DNA from 3 places in the Pseudomonas sp. MWU13-2517 genome. Region 2 is predicted to be linked to each of the others. Evidence: predicted binding sites of a transcription regulator. Region 2 holds the regulator's gene; each other region holds the start of a gene.
What was found. Region 2 encodes FliA, which starts transcription of late flagellar genes. Its sites were predicted from a motif close to CTAAAGTTTNNNNNNNNNNNGCCGNTAA; they were not measured.
Positions count from the first base shown of each region.

Region 1 (5,132 bases), on a different contig from region 2:
CCGTACACATCCGTCCAGGAGGCCTGCCAAGTGGGCCTTCTTTGCCTACCCGGCCGAGTTGAAGCGCCGGGTGGGTGTAGACAAACGCCGCTACAAGTTCCGAAGCCACAAGGGGCGGTGCTGATAAGCCCTTGCTCCAGCACGTTGGTGAGCAAGGGGAGGGGCGCTATCAGTCACGTTGGACAGGAATGCGATAGCGTCAGCATAAACATCCCCTTTTTAAGATCTGTGCATCTGAAGCCTTCAGCGAGCGGCGGTGGGCTTTTTCAGCAGGATGAAGCCTGAAATCAGGATAAGGGCCAGGCCGGCCGCGGTTCGGCCATTGAGTACCTCATTGAACAGCAGGGGTCCCCAGGCGATAGCGAAGATCAGGTAGGTGTAGTCGAATGCGCCAATGACAGAGGTCTCGCCGATTTGATAAGCCCGTGCGATGCCGGTGCTGACCAGTACCATCAAGACCGCCAGCAGCACCATCACGCCCCAGTCACTGATCGTCATGGGCGACCAGCCGCCTATCAGGAATCGCAGGCCCTCGTTGCCCGGTAGATGTGGGCCGGTCTGTGCGACGACAATGCTGCCCACCACCCCCATCAACAGCAGGACGATGTTCAGCGCCAAGGCCAGGTGCATCGGCGCCTCATTCGCGCATTTGCCTTTGGTCACGACCGCTGCGAGCGCATAGAAAATCGCAGCGAGAATGGGCAGCAGTGTCCATAGGTTGAAGTCACCCTGGCTTGGCCCGAGTGTGACTACCACCCCGACGAACCCCACCAGAATGGCCAGCCATTTGCGCGGTGTTACATGTTCGTTCAGGGTGATTGCCGAAAACACCGCGATAAACAGAGGTGTCGTATAGATTGCCAATGCGGCAATGGTCAGGCTGATGAAGGGCAATGCGCTGTAAAAAGCGACCCACATCAATGCGAGCAGCAGGCTCCGTGTGCCTACCCACAAGGGGGACAGGAGCCATTGTTGCGTTGTGTCGCGGCGGTACATCAGCAAGGCGGCGAACATACCAATGGCCAGGAGCGAGCGAATCACATAGAGCTGCCACATCGACGTCTCGGCACTGGTGGCCTTGATAAGCGCGTCTGACACTGACAACAGAAACACCGAAGCCACCACGATGAGAATGCTTTGTCGGTTTTCGGCGGCGGTAACTGTTGTAGTGGTTGCAGGCATGATGATTCCTTATTTGATCAATCTTGAATCGCCCCAAGGGGCGCTCTCCTAAAACCCAGTCGGCAAGATGTAACGCATTGGCCAACATTACTGCCTGCCTGGACGTTCGCCGTGCAAAAGCTCCCATGATCACCCTAAAGTGCGCACCATCGCGGTCGATAATTCAGAGTACGCATGGATTTTATCTCCCTTATAACAACACATGCGACGTTCAGCGCTAGCGTTTCCCCTTGCCAAAAACTATAACTCGCGGGTGAAGTCATGAATATCAAGCAGAAGCTGACCTGGGCGTTCGCGGCTATTGCGTGCGTCCCGGTCATCCTGGTCGCCGTTTTGGTAGCGTTGAATCTGCGAGAAGGGGCCCAGGCCAATTTCCTCGAGAGCAGCGGTCGCGAGATCCGCCAGATCGAAAATGGCATGAAGCAGTTTTTCGACGGCATCAGCCAAAACGTCGATTACGTAGCCAAGGATCCGCGCGTTGTCGCGGCCAAAGACCTCAAGAGCTACGCAGGCGCCGACGCCGCGCAAATTCCGCTCACGCAGACCAACAAAGAGCTGCTGGCGATATTCGACCAGTTCGCCAAAAGCCATCCGAGTACGGCTTACCTGTCCCTGGGGCTGAGCGATGGCGGCTACGCCAGCTGGCCGGACGACACCAAACTGAACAACTATGACCCACGCGTACGCCCCTGGTACAAAGCGGCCATCGCCGCGCCAGGCGTCACCGTGCGCACCGGTGCCTACTATTGGGCGCCGGACGATGCGACGCTGATCGGCACGGTGCACACTGTCGCCGACGCCGCCGGGAATATCCTGGGAGTGGTTGGGCTGGACGTGTCGCTCAAACAGCTCACTGAGCTGGTGCGCAACATCAAGCTGGGCGACAGCGGCTACCTGATGCTGGTGGAAGCCAACGGTAACGTGCTGGTAGACCCCAGCGACGCCAAGCACAACTTCAAACCCCTGGCCGACCTGGGCGCCAACTACGCCGAACTGGCCAAGCGAGGCGACGGCGTGACCCAGATCGAGATTGATGGCGTGTCCTACATGGCCAACGTGGTCAGTTCCAAAGACCTGGGCTGGCGCTTTATCGGCCTGATCAAGCGTGATGAAGTGATGGCCGCCGCCACCCGCCTGACCTGGTTGATCGCCGCCATTGCCGCGGCGTTGGCGTTGGTGTTCGCGATAGTCGGCGCCAGCTTTGCCAGCGTCATCGTGCGTCCGATTCGCGGCGTGGCCGACGGCCTGCAAGAAATCGCCGAAGGAGAGGGCGACCTGACGCGTCAACTCAAGGTGCAGGGCAAGGACGAAACCTCCAGCCTGGCGGGCTGGTTCAACCAGTTCCTGGGCATGATCGCACAATTGGTGCAGCGCATCGGCAACGCCTCCTCCGACCTGCAGGCTGCCGCCACCGACACCAGCGAAGTGGCCAACAACATGAACCAGGCCGCCGGTCGCCAGCGTGAAGCCGTGGAGCTGGTGAGCACTGCGTTCAACGAAATGGTCGCTACCGCCAATGAAGTCGCGCGTTCATGCAGCGCCGCCGCGTCGAGTGCCGACGAAGGCTATCGCGACGTGCATGACGGCCAACAGCACATCGGCGAAGCCACCGGCAGTGTGCTCAAGCTCAGCGAAGACCTGCAAAAGTCTACCCAGACCATGCAGTTGCTGGAGCAGGACAGCCAGAACATCAACACCATTCTCGACACCATCCGCTCGATTGCCGAGCAGACCAACCTGCTGGCGCTCAACGCAGCGATTGAAGCGGCCCGCGCCGGCGACCAAGGCCGGGGTTTCGCCGTGGTTGCCGACGAAGTCCGCGCCCTGGCTCGTCGCACAGCCGACTCCACCGGCGAGATCGACAGCTTGCTGGGCAATCTCGCCCGCCGCACCCAGGAGGTCACGCAACAGATGCAGGGCAGCCTGCAGGTGTCCCACGCCAGTGTGGAACGCATCCAGCAGGCACGTGACAGCTTCGACAAGATCCGTGGTTCGGTGGACTCGATCCGCGACCAGAATACCCAGATCGCCACGGCTGCCGAGGAGCAGCACCAGGTGGCCGAAGAGATCAATCGGCACATCGCGCAGATCCACGCCGATGCCCAACTGGTCGAAGGCTTTGCCCAGTCCTCACAGGCAGGCTCGGGTCGACTGATAGAGATTTCCGGTCAGCTCAAAGGCTTGGTGGGTCGTTTCAAATATTAGTGAATATGAAGGCGCGGACGATGTCCGACCCCGAGAGTAACCCCATCACCGGCGCCGATCTGGGCGCGGGCGTTCAGGGGCACCCAGACGCTTGATGATCAGTACCGCACGCCGCAACGGCGTGTGGTCTTTTTAGGTAGGAGAGGACATGGCATTCTCCCCATCGTCCGCGAGAACTCCGCCGTTGAGGGAATAGTGCATGACAATTCAATCGCGACTCAGCGAATTGACCGAAGCGAGCATGGACGACGCTCAGCGCGCAGTGCTCAAGGACATTGTTGCGGGACCACGCGGGAACCTGGATGGTCCATTCCTTGCCTGGATTCAAAGTCCGGAACTGGCCAATCATGCACAGCGCCTGGGGGCGTTCTGTCGGTATGGCACGCGGCTTGAACTACGCCTGACCGAACTTGCGATCCTGTTCACTGCCGCCTGGTGGCAGTCCCAGGCGGAGTGGCAGATTCATGAGCCTATTGCACGCTCTGCAGGCGTTAGTGACGCCGTGATCGAGGCCTTAAAGCGGCAGACGCCGCCGCCGTTTACACGAGCAGACGAGGAATTGGTCTACCGCCTCGGCAAGACGCTTTATGAGACTCGCCGTATCGATGACTCGCTCTACGCGCGGGCAATTTGGGCATTCGGAGAGCCGGCCGTAGTCGAGCTAGTCGGTGTTTTCGGATACTACGCGCTAGTGGCAATGACGCTTAATGTGTTTTCGGTGCGCCGTGATACCGATGCACCGCTGCCATTTGCTGAGCTATGAGTGGGTTGTTGAACTAACGAATGCTCGGGGTTGTGATCAAGCGCGGATAGAAAGTAGCAAGCGAGCGGCTAGGGCGTGCGACCGGCTCAAGCCAAACTTTACAGCCGGACGCTTAGCCCTATGCGTAAGTGATAGAACAATAAAATGGGCGAAATCACTGACCCTGCTGGCTCAGCGAACTTCTTCGCCCTTATTGTCCACTAGGGGTTTAACAACACGCCGCTTTGATCCAATTCGGCGAGAGGGAGGTTTGAATCACCTGGGGTGAGGATGACTTTCCTGCAGTCGTCTTGTTTCTTGTCGAATAACTTATAACCTTCAGCCGCCTGTTCCAATGACATCCGGTGACTGATGATCACCTCCGGGGCCAGGCGACCGGTCTCGATATGCTCAAGCAGTTCCGGCAGGTAACGCTGAACGTGAGTCTGGCCCATCTTGAATGTCAGGCCTTTGTCGAATGCATCGCCGAACAAGAAGCCATGGATGAATCCAGCGTACACGCCAGGCACACTCACCACGCCACCGCGTCTGACGGCGGCGATGCACTGACGTAACGCCTTACCGCTGCTGCCTTCCAGTTTGAGCGTCGCGAGGATGGTTTCGGTGGTGCTCCCTTTGGCCTCAAAGCCTACCGCGTCTACGACGCCGTCAACACCACGCATGCCCTTGGTCTGACGAATGATAGTGTCCGCCGGGTCGTCGTCCTCATCAAAATTGATTGGGATCACACCGTAGGTTTTTTGCGCGTAAGCCAGTCGATAGGGGTGGTGGTCGACCATAAAGATCTGCTCGGCACCGAGCATTCGGGCGCAGGCGGCACTCAATAAGCCGACAGGGCCGGCGCCGTAGATGGCAATGCTCGAGCCGTTGCCGATACCCGCGTTCGTCACCGCTTGAAAAGCGGTGGGCAATATGTCCGAAAGAAATAACACCTTGTCATCCGAGAGTGCCCCCGGCACTTTGAAAGGGCCCGTATTCGCTT
Region 1 is NZ_JALMFA010000014.1:57,225-62,356, reverse strand. It holds gene M5B97_RS20365 (DMT family transporter) at 244-1,182, opposite strand; gene M5B97_RS20360 (methyl-accepting chemotaxis protein) at 1,444-3,387, shown strand; partial or broken gene M5B97_RS20355 (manganese catalase family protein) at 3,381-3,482, shown strand; gene M5B97_RS20350 (carboxymuconolactone decarboxylase family protein) at 3,587-4,150, shown strand; gene M5B97_RS20345 (zinc-dependent alcohol dehydrogenase) at 4,351-5,132, opposite strand, start outside.
Region 1: M5B97_RS20360 (methyl-accepting chemotaxis protein) is a predicted target of FliA. The motif match lies at 1,317-1,344, and genes of this name have one in related genera.

Region 2 (5,132 bases):
GAATTACCGGTCGCCTACCTGACCGACGGGCCGCGGATTCCAGATGATTTGCATCTGCCGCGTCGTCATCAGCTGGTCAGCCGTGCTGTCAGTGTGCAAATGCAAGAAGAGCCTAGCGAGGAAGCGATGGCTGATATGTTCGCCGACCTTTACCACAACCCGGCAAAACGGGTGGGGTGAGGCATGATGAGCACTGTGAAATGTATCTACATTGATGGTCTGCAAGCGATTCGCGCGACCACGCCATGTAGCCTGCGTCTAAGCAAGACAAGGTAAAGAAATAAAATGGGCAGCATGCATCCTGTACAGGTGATCGCGGTGACCGGCGGCAAAGGTGGCGTCGGGAAAACTAACGTGTCGGTGAATTTGTCCCTGGCCCTGGCAGAGCTTGGCCGTCGCGTCATGCTGTTGGATGCTGACCTGGGTCTGGCGAACGTTGACGTTCTGCTGGGGCTGACACCCAAACACACCCTCGCCGACGTGATCGAGGGCCGCTGCGAGCTGCGCGATGTGCTGCTGCAGGGCCCCGGTGGCATTCGCATCGTGCCGGCCGCCTCGGGCACCCAGAGCATGGTGCACCTGAGCCCGGCGCAGCATGCCGGCCTGATCCAGGCGTTCAGCGATATCGGCGACAACCTCGACGTGTTGGTGATCGATACCGCCGCCGGGATCGGCGAATCCGTGGTCAGCTTCGTGCGCGCCGCGCAGGAAGTGTTGCTGGTGGTCTGCGATGAACCCACCTCGATCACCGACGCCTACGCCCTGATCAAACTGCTTAACCGTGACTACGGCATGAACCGCTTCCGGGTGCTGGCCAACATGGCCCAAAGCCCGCAGGAAGGCCGAAACCTGTTCGCCAAGTTGACCAAGGTCACGGACCGTTTCCTCGATGTGGCCTTACAATACGTTGGCGCAGTTCCCTACGACGAGTCGGTGCGCAAGGCTGTGCAAAAGCAGCGTGCAGTCTATGAAGCGTTTCCTCGTTCCAAGTGCGCGCTGGCGTTCAAGGCGATTGCCCAGAAGGTCGATACCTGGCCGTTGCCCGCCAACCCGCGTGGGCATCTGGAGTTTTTCGTCGAGCGATTGGTGCATCAGACGAGCGCAGGACCGGTGCTATGACATCCAGCGGCTACAACCTTTACAAAAAATCGGCGCGTGACAGTCAAGGCGAATTGATCGAGCGTTACGCGCCCCTGGTCAAGCGCATCGCCTACCACCTGCTGGCGCGTCTGCCGGCCAGTGTGCAGGTGGAGGACCTGATCCAGGCCGGCATGATCGGCCTGCTCGAAGTGTCGACCAAATACGACGCGAGCAAAGGCGCGAGTTTCGAGACCTATGCGGGTATCCGTATCCGTGGTGCGATGCTCGATGAAGTGCGTAAAGGGGATTGGGCGCCGCGTTCGGTACATCGCAATACGCGAATGGTCAGTGACGCAATTCGCGCAATTGAAGCAAAAACCGGTCGCGACGCTAAAGATCATGAAGTTGCGGCCGAACTCCAATTGAGTCTCGATGATTATTACGGGATTTTGAACGATACCTTGGGCAGCCGCCTGTTCAGTTTCGACGACCTGTTGCAGGACGGCGAACACGAAGGGCTGCACGAGGACGGCGCGAGTGCACATCTCGAACCGTCGCGCGACTTGGAAGATGAGCGTTTCCAGGGGGCGTTGGCGGACGCGATTGCCAATTTGCCGGAGCGTGAGCGACTGGTGTTGGCGCTGTACTACGACGAAGAGCTGAACCTCAAGGAAATCGGTGAGGTCCTGGGGGTCAGCGAATCGCGTGTCAGCCAACTGCATAGCCAGTGCGCGGCTCGCTTGCGGGGGCGATTGGGAGAGTGGCGCGCGCGCTGACAGGCAGTGTGGGGACACTGCAGACGCGCCGCGAAAGTCGAAGGCTTTCGCGGGGTCGTGCCGTGGTGCCCTGGGCAGTCCTTTTTTGTGTAACGCCTGTTGATTGAAATGGCGCGTCCAGGTGCTGGGCGCGTTTAAGACTGCTTGGAGGTCGAATTGGACAAGAACATGAAAATCCTCATCGTTGATGACTTCTCAACGATGCGGCGGATCATAAAAAATCTGTTGCGTGACCTTGGGTTCACCAACACGATCGAGGCGGATGACGGCCTGACTGCGATTCCGATCCTCAACAGTGGGGCCATCGACTTTCTGGTAACCGACTGGAACATGCCGGGCATGACCGGTATCGAGCTGCTGCGCCACGTGCGCGCCGATGAAAAACTGCGCAGCCTGCCTGTGCTGATGGTGACCGCTGAAGCCAAGCGTGAACAGATCATCGAAGCCGCCCAAGCCGGGGTCAACGGTTACGTGGTCAAACCATTCACCGCATTGGCCTTGAAAGAGAAGATCGAAAAAATCTTCGAACGCATCGGTCATTGATGCTGCCACGGGGGCGCTATGGAGCAAAATGAAACGTCACAGGGAGACTTTGAGTCGACCCTGAAAAAGCATGCTCTTCAGTTGGTCGAGTGCCTTGAAAAAGGTCAGTTCGGCGACGCAGTGCAGTTAATCCATGAGCTCAACCAGACTCGTGACCGCGGCCTGTATCAGGAAGTGGGCAAGCTGACGCGAGAGCTGCACAGTGCGATCGTCAATTTCCAGATTGACCCGCACATGCCCCAGGCCGAAGAGATTTCGCAAATCACCGATGCCACCGAACGCCTGTCCTATGTGGTCAAGCTGACTGAGGCGGCGGCCAACCGCACCATGGACCTGGTGGAAAACGCCACGCCTCTGGTCACCGGCATGGCCAACGAAGCCCAGGCCCTCAGCGTTGACTGGGGCCGCTTCATGCGCCGGGAAGTGGGCGCGGAAGAGTTTCGTGAGTTGGCGCGTCGGGTTGAAGGTTTCCTGTCGCGCAGTGAGCAGGATAACCGCACGGTTTCCAGCAACCTCAACGACATTCTGCTGGCCCAGGATTACCAGGACCTTACCGGTCAAGTGATCAAGCGGGTGACCCAACTGGTCACCGAAGTGGAAAGCAATTTGCTCAAATTGGTGCTGATGGCCGGCCAGGTCGACCGCTTTGCCGGTATCGAACATGACCGCGCAGCGATCCTTTCGGAAAAAGATCCACAAAAACACCTCGCCAAGGGTGAAGGTCCGCAGATTCATGCCGATAAACGTGAAGACGTCGTATCCGGTCAAGATGACGTAGACGATTTGCTGTCCAGTTTAGGCTTTTAGGTCCTGATAACGGCAAATGACGGTCGCGCCACGCCCCGCAAGGTGCAAGGCCAGGCATGAGGAGAGAGGTTTGGTTTTTCCAAATGAACGACGAATAACGACGGCTTGCGCCTTGCGGGGCGCGATCTGCCATTTGCCGTTATCAGGACCTACAGGAGCACCCACATGAGCTTCGGCGCCGATGAAGAGATCCTTCAGGATTTCCTTGTAGAGGCCGGCGAAATATTAGAGCAACTGTCCGAGCAACTGGTCGAGCTGGAAAGCCGCCCGGATGATGCGAACCTGCTCAATGCAATTTTTCGCGGTTTTCACACTGTAAAAGGGGGCGCCGGCTTCCTCCAGCTCCATGAGCTGGTGGAGTGCTGCCACATCGCCGAGAACGTGTTCGACATCCTGCGCAAGGGTGAGCGTCACGTCGATTCGGAGTTGATGGACGTGATTCTCGAAGCACTGGATGCGGTCAACGGCATGTTCAGCCAGGTCCGTGATCGTGCACCGATTACGGCCGCCACCCCTGAACTGCTGGCCGCCCTGGCGCGCTACGCGGAACCTGCCGACACCTCGGCCGCGCCGGCTGTGGAAGCGGCACCGGAACCGGTTGCCGAGCCTGAGGCCGATGTGACGGATAGCGAGTTCGAGCAACTGCTCGATTCCCTCAGCGCCGTGAAGGCCGAAGCTGAAGCGCCTGCGGCACCTGTCGCGGCACCGACCAGCGAAGACATCACCGACGCCGAATTCGAATCCTTGCTCGACCAGTTGCATGGCAAGGGCCAGTTCGCTGCCGACGCCGTGGCACCTGCCGCAGCCCCTGTAGCGCCTGCGGCCTCGGCCAGCACCGACATTACCGACGACGAGTTCGAAGCGTTGCTCGACCAACTGCACGGCAAAGGCACGTTTGTGGCCGAAGCCCTGCCGGAAGTCGCGGCGACGGCTGCTGCGCCTGCTGCCAGCCCGGAACCCGCCAGCAACGGGCTGATTTCCGAGAACGAATTCGAAGCCTTGCTCGATGAGTTGCATGGCAAGGGCAAGTTCGGCGAAGTGGCCCCGGCGGCTGCCGCGACCGCGACCCCCGTAGCGGCAAAACCTGCCCCTGCACCTGCTGCTGCCCCTGCACCCGCACCTGCTGCCAAGCCCGCCCCGGCCCCTGCAGCGGCGCCGGCCCCTGCGCGTGCCGCCGCTGCTCCGGTGGCCGAAAAGCCTGCCAGCGAAGCCGAAACCACCGTGCGTGTGGACACGGCGCGGCTGGACGACATCATGAACATGGTCGGCGAACTGGTGCTGGTACGTAACCGCCTGGTGCGCCTGGGCCTGAGCAGTGGCGATGAGTCGATGCAGAAGGCCGTGTCGAACCTCGACGTGGTCACTGCCGACCTGCAGACCGCTGTGATGAAAACGCGGATGCAGCCGATCAAGAAAGTCTTCGGCCGCTTCCCACGCCTGGTACGCGACCTCGCGCGGCAGCTCAAGAAAGAGATCAACCTGGAACTGGTGGGCGAAGAAACCGACCTGGACAAAAACCTCGTCGAGGCCCTGGCCGATCCGCTGGTCCACTTGGTGCGCAACGCGGTCGACCACGGTGTCGAAACCCCTGAAGAACGTGAAGCTTCGGGCAAGTCCCGCGGCGGCAAAGTGATTCTGGCGGCCGAGCAAGAGGGCGACCATATCCTGCTGTCGATTACCGATGACGGTAAGGGCATGGATCCGACCATCCTGCGCAATATCGCGGTCAAGCGCGGTGTGATGGATAAAGATGCGGCCGACCGCCTGACCGACACCGAGTGCTACAACCTGATCTTCGCTCCGGGCTTCTCGACCAAGACCGAGATTTCCGACGTGTCCGGTCGTGGCGTGGGCATGGACGTGGTGAAGACCAAGATCAGCCAGCTCAACGGCTCGATCAACATCTACTCGACCAAGGGCCAGGGC
Region 2 is NZ_JALMFA010000005.1:6,472-11,603, reverse strand. It holds gene flhF (flagellar biosynthesis protein FlhF) at 1-180, shown strand, start outside; gene fleN (flagellar synthesis regulator FleN) at 286-1,119, shown strand; gene fliA (RNA polymerase sigma factor FliA) at 1,116-1,856, shown strand; gene M5B97_RS08600 (chemotaxis response regulator CheY) at 2,025-2,399, shown strand; gene M5B97_RS08595 (protein phosphatase CheZ) at 2,418-3,206, shown strand; gene M5B97_RS08590 (chemotaxis protein CheA) at 3,372-5,132, shown strand, end outside.

Region 3 (5,132 bases), on a different contig from region 2:
TTCCACCAGCCCGGAGACGGTCGAGGAGGCTTCCTGCAGCGGGTCGTTGTTGCAGGAGCGAGCCAACAGGCTGGCGCCGGCGCTGGCGATGACCAACTCGCCGACCAGGTTGATCAGTTCATCGAGCTTGTCGGCATTGACCCGTACATAGCTGCCATCCCGCGGCTTGGCTTCGCTGGTCGTCGCCACGCGCTGTTGCGTCGTCACCATCGGGCTGGGAGCAGTCTGCGTGACCAACTCGGTGCCGGCGGCGGCGCTGCTGTCGCTTGGCGCGTCGAGGGCGCTGATGTGCACCTCACAGTCATCGCGTACGAAATCGAACACTTCATTGAGGGTGGCATGGCCGGCTTTCGAACGCAGGTCGATTTCAAAGCCCAAGTAGCAGCTTTCCGGATCCCAGCCGTCCACGGGCGGAATGCTCTCGGTCAGGGTGGTGACCTGTAACAACTGGCCCAGCGTGGCGAGGTAGCGCAGGAAGGACAACGGGTCCATGCCATTGCGGAACACATCCACGCCGAAGCGCAGCGAGATATGCCAGAGCACCTCGTCGCGGTTTTCGTCATTTTGGCCAGTGCTCTCCACAACCGCGATCGCCGTCTGCAGCGGCTGATAGGCGCTCAGTGCCTCGCGCAACAACTCACCGTGCTCCAGCGTCGCAGGCTGCAGCGCTCCATTGTGATGGTCGACCGCCTCGATCAGTTCAAGTATGTGGTCGCCGCACTTGAGAAGCAGCGCGATCAGCGCCGCATCCACCGCCACGCTGCCATCGCGCAGGCGGTCGAGCACGTCTTCGACGATGTGCGTGAAACCGACAATCGGTGCGAGGCCGAACAACCCGGCGGAGCCTTTGATGGTATGGGCGGCACGAAACACTGCGCCGATCGCATCTTCATCACCGGGTTCGCTTTCCAGTTGCAGCAGGGATTGCTCCATGACCTGCAACAGCTCGCGTGCCTCGGCGATAAAGGTCTGCTGTGCCTGATCGAGATCAATACTCACCTGGACACTCCTTGTCGCTCATTGAGCGGGGCTGCGTCGCGCTAGAAGATCGCGCCGCCACATAGTTGAAAGGTGCTCGTGACCGCCTGGCTCTGCCCGGCAAGGCTCAAGTCCGTCCCATTGCCGGCCGCTTCGCGCTTGATGACCGCGAGCAATTGCAGGCCGGCACCGTCGATTTCCGTGACCTGGGACAAGTCGAGTTCCAGGCGCGGCGCCGCGCCAATCTGCGGCAGCAGCTCGGTGGCAAGCTCGGCCACGGTGTAGATCGTCAGTTCGCCGTCAATGCCTATGCGGGCGGTGCCGTCGACTGTTTCGCGGGTGATGGACATAAAGCCTCCGTGCCGTCATCGGTCAGGGCAGGATCAGCTTGGATACCGCCGCCAGCATCTGCGCCGGCTGGAACGGCTTGACCACCCAGGCCTTGGCGCCTGCGGCCTGGCCTTCGGCTTTCTTCGATTCCTGCGACTCGGTGGTCAGCATGATGATCGGGGTGAACTTGTAGCTGGCCAGCTTCTTGACCTCCTTCACGAAGGTGATGCCGTCCATGTTGGGCATGTTCACGTCACTGATGATCAAGTGCACCTTTTGCCCGTTGAGCTTGCCCAGCGCGTCCTTGCCATCGCACGCCTCGATCACGTCGTAGCCGGCGCTTTTCAAGGCAATGCCGACCACTTGTCGCACGCTGCTCGAGTCGTCGACCACTAATACATTCTTCGCCATGCCGTGCTCCTAGAAAAAAGTGATGTCTTGTGAACTCTGTTGCGCCGCGGTGTCGCCCCGATGGGTGCGCCGCTGCTCGTCGGTGGCATAGGTGGCCTCCATGCGCGCCAGCCATTGGCGGGCATCGACGGCTACCAGTTGGTCGGGCGCCTGGCTGGCCTGTAGCAGGTGCTCATGCAGGGCGTGCATGTTGTCGCGCACATGGCTGAGGATCTGGCTGACCCGGTCCTGGAATTGCAGGTTGACCAGTACGTCGGTCATCTCGTCACGGATGCCGTAGCTTTCCTGCTTGAGCAGGTCGGCGGAGTCGGCCAGGCGCCCGGTGATGCTCTGGAAGCGTTCGAGCACCTGCTGGATGCTCTGCTCGGACGCGGCGACGGAGTGGCTGTCCTGGTCGGCGCTGCTGGACGCTACCTGGACCAGTTGGGTGATGGCGTTGTTAATGATGTCGACTTTGGCCGACATTTGCTGGCCGGTCTCGCTGGACTTACTCGACAGGCTGCGCACCGCATCCGCAACCACGGCAAAACCGCGCCCGGCTTCACCGGCCCGGGCCGCCTCGATGGCGGCATTGAGGGCCAGAAGGTTGGTTTGCGCCGCAATGGCCGCCACATCGGCGGCCATGGTGCGCAGTTCACCGGTATAGGCGGTGAGGCTGCGCACTTGGGAGAGGGTCTGGTCACGGCTCGATTGAGCGGCCTTGAGAGAGTCGATGACCTGGCTCAGTTCGCTGTCGCTGCGTGCCAGCGCCTTGAGCGCGCCGTCGGCAGACTGCCCATCGAGCTCGCCGGCGGCTTGCTGCGAGGCCTGCACGGTGTCCTGCAGGCGCGCGGAAATACCGGTGAAGCGGTTGGCCAGGCTCACAATCGCGTCCTCGGTCTGCTGGCGCGAGTTTTCCACTTGCTTGGCCCAGATGGGCATGGCGCCCAGCAATACCTCATCGAGTTGCGCGCGCAAGGCCGTGCTGTTTTGCGTCGCGTCCACATCTGCTTGATCGGCCTTCGCCCATGCCATCGCGCGCAGCACCGCGTCACGCTGTGAGCGTGCGCTCCAGGCACAGGTACCGAGACCGATCAGCAGCAGTACGGCACAGGCCGCCAGGTTGGTCGGCGAGGCTGATTGCAGGAGCGTCCATGCAATGGCAGAGATGACCGGAAGTAACGCAAACCAGCGAAAAGGCAAAGAAACAGGGGGTGAAGTACGGCCGGATTGACGCTGAGTCATGAGTTCGGTCCTTGAACATTGTTGCAGATATGAACGACATAAAGTCTATCTGTCCCTGGCGCCTTAACTTTAGATTTGGTACGTACCTTCCGTCCGGTTTGTGACTGCTGCGTTACTGGGCGCCGGCAGGAGGGTTGCCCTATCTCTGGAGAATCCGCGGCTCTTCAACCGTAGGCAGGATGTACTTGAGCCACCCGGCACGGTGTGAGCCTGGCAGACCCTGCGCCTCGTCGGCACCCGCCGATTCACCTTCATCGTCGTCGTAGCAGTTGTCGCTGCTGCGTCTGCCATCAGCATAGACAATAAAGCCGCCACGGCCTTTGTGGCATTCGTACAGATACACCGGCGACAGGTCTCGGTGCTTATCGATGTGCGCATTCAAGCGGGTGATATAGATACCCATCGACAACGACACGCAAACAATCAGCACCACGCACAGTACCAACTGATAGGTATAGCTGATGTTTACGTCATCAGGACGCATTGGCGACATGAAACGACCCTGTTCGCTCAACGTTCTGGCCCACCAGAAACCAGCTATTCCCGCCAATGCGCATCAACTGAGCTTTCGGTGCGGGGATGCCGGCCATCAGGGCGAAGAAAATCAACACCAGCAGGGCACCGGTGATCATCGAAGACAGGTTCATGGCTGTGACGCGCTCTGGATAAGAAGAGCCTGAGCTTAAGCAGGGGAGGGTTAACGCCAGGTAAACATCATTAGAGGGCAGCCGACTTCCGTTATCCTTCAAACCTCTGCGCAATACTGTCCGAGGCTTTTTCCTGTGCATATTCACCTGCTGTTGGTCGAAGACAACCTGGATCTGGCCACCACCGTCATCGAGTATCTGGCATTCAGCAGCATCGTCTGTGACCACGCCAGTAATGGCCAGGCCGGGCTTAATCTGGCACTCAGCCAACATTACGACGTTATTCTCCTGGATATCATGCTGCCGCGACTGGACGGCCAGCAGTTATGCGAACGATTACGTCAGCAGGGCGTCCAGACGCCCATCCTGATGCTGACCTCGCTGGATGCGTTATCGGACAAACTCGCCAGTTTTGCCGCTGGAGCCGACGACTATCTGGTCAAACCGTTCGAACTGGCCGAACTGGTGGCCAGGATTCGCGCACTGAGCATGCGCCGCAGCGGGCAGACCAGCCGCCTGCAGGTGGACGACTTGGTGATGGAGCTGAGCACCCGCAAAGTCAGTCGCGCAGGACAGGAGCTACATTTGTCACCCATCTGCTGGAGCTTGCTGGAACATCTGATGCGCGCCAGTCCTGAACCGGTTTCCCGAGAGCGCTTGGAAGCAAAGGTCTGGGGTGATGAGCCACCCGACAGCAATACGCTCAAAGTGCACATGCATCGGCTACGCAAGGCAGTTGATAAACCCTTTGGCCGGCCGTTGATCCACACCCTTCCCGGGGTCGGTATTCAGGTGAAGCCACATGCGTAATGGTTTGAGCCTGAAGTGGGTGATCAGCGGAAGTTTCCTGTTACTGATCGCGGTGGTGTTGCTGATCTACAGCCAACTGCTGCCGGCCTTCACCGTGCGCGGCTTGCTCTACACCGCCAGTGCGATGATGGAAGAAGAAGCCCAATATTTTATCAGGCACTACAAGAAGGACCCGGCCACGCCGCCTCCGCACAATTACTTCTATACCGGTGTCATCGGCAAGGAGGCGTTGCCGGAGAACATCCGCCAGATGCTGGATGCACCGCCGAGTCTGTCCTTCGGCGCGGTCCATATCTTTGGCGATCTTTACTCCGATGACGACGACGCGGTGTTCCAGATAATCCTCGAACAGCCTCTGGGTGACGGTAAAACCCTTTATCTGTATGACGTCGATCATGATCAGGAAGCAGGTGGTGAAGTCGAGACACCGTTGTCCGATGCCTACTTTGACCAGGTGCTGCAAAGCGTCGCCTTCATTAGCCTGGCGGTGTTCGTGCCGGCGCTGTTCATCATCGCCCTGCTGGTCTGGTGGTTGGTTCGCCCGCTGGGGCGCCTGGCCCAATGGTCCAGTACATTGAAAGACCCTGGCGCTATAGCCTGCGGGCGTCCTGGCTTCAGCTTCAAGGAGTTCAATATGCTGGCCGAAGCACTGGCCAAAAGTGTTGAGCAGGTGCAGGCGGCCAGCCAGCGTGAAGGTCGCCTTTTACGCTACACCAGCCATGAACTGCGGAC
Region 3 is NZ_JALMFA010000011.1:82,399-87,530, reverse strand. It holds gene M5B97_RS17310 (chemotaxis protein CheA) at 1-999, opposite strand, end outside; gene M5B97_RS17305 (STAS domain-containing protein) at 1,041-1,328, opposite strand; gene M5B97_RS17300 (response regulator) at 1,351-1,719, opposite strand; gene M5B97_RS17295 (methyl-accepting chemotaxis protein) at 1,729-2,943, opposite strand; gene M5B97_RS17290 (hypothetical protein) at 3,083-3,436, opposite strand; gene M5B97_RS17285 (hypothetical protein) at 3,417-3,590, opposite strand; gene M5B97_RS17280 (response regulator transcription factor) at 3,726-4,400, shown strand; gene M5B97_RS17275 (HAMP domain-containing sensor histidine kinase) at 4,393-5,132, shown strand, end outside.
Region 3: M5B97_RS17295 (methyl-accepting chemotaxis protein) is a predicted target of FliA. The motif match lies at 2,989-3,016, and genes of this name have one in related genera.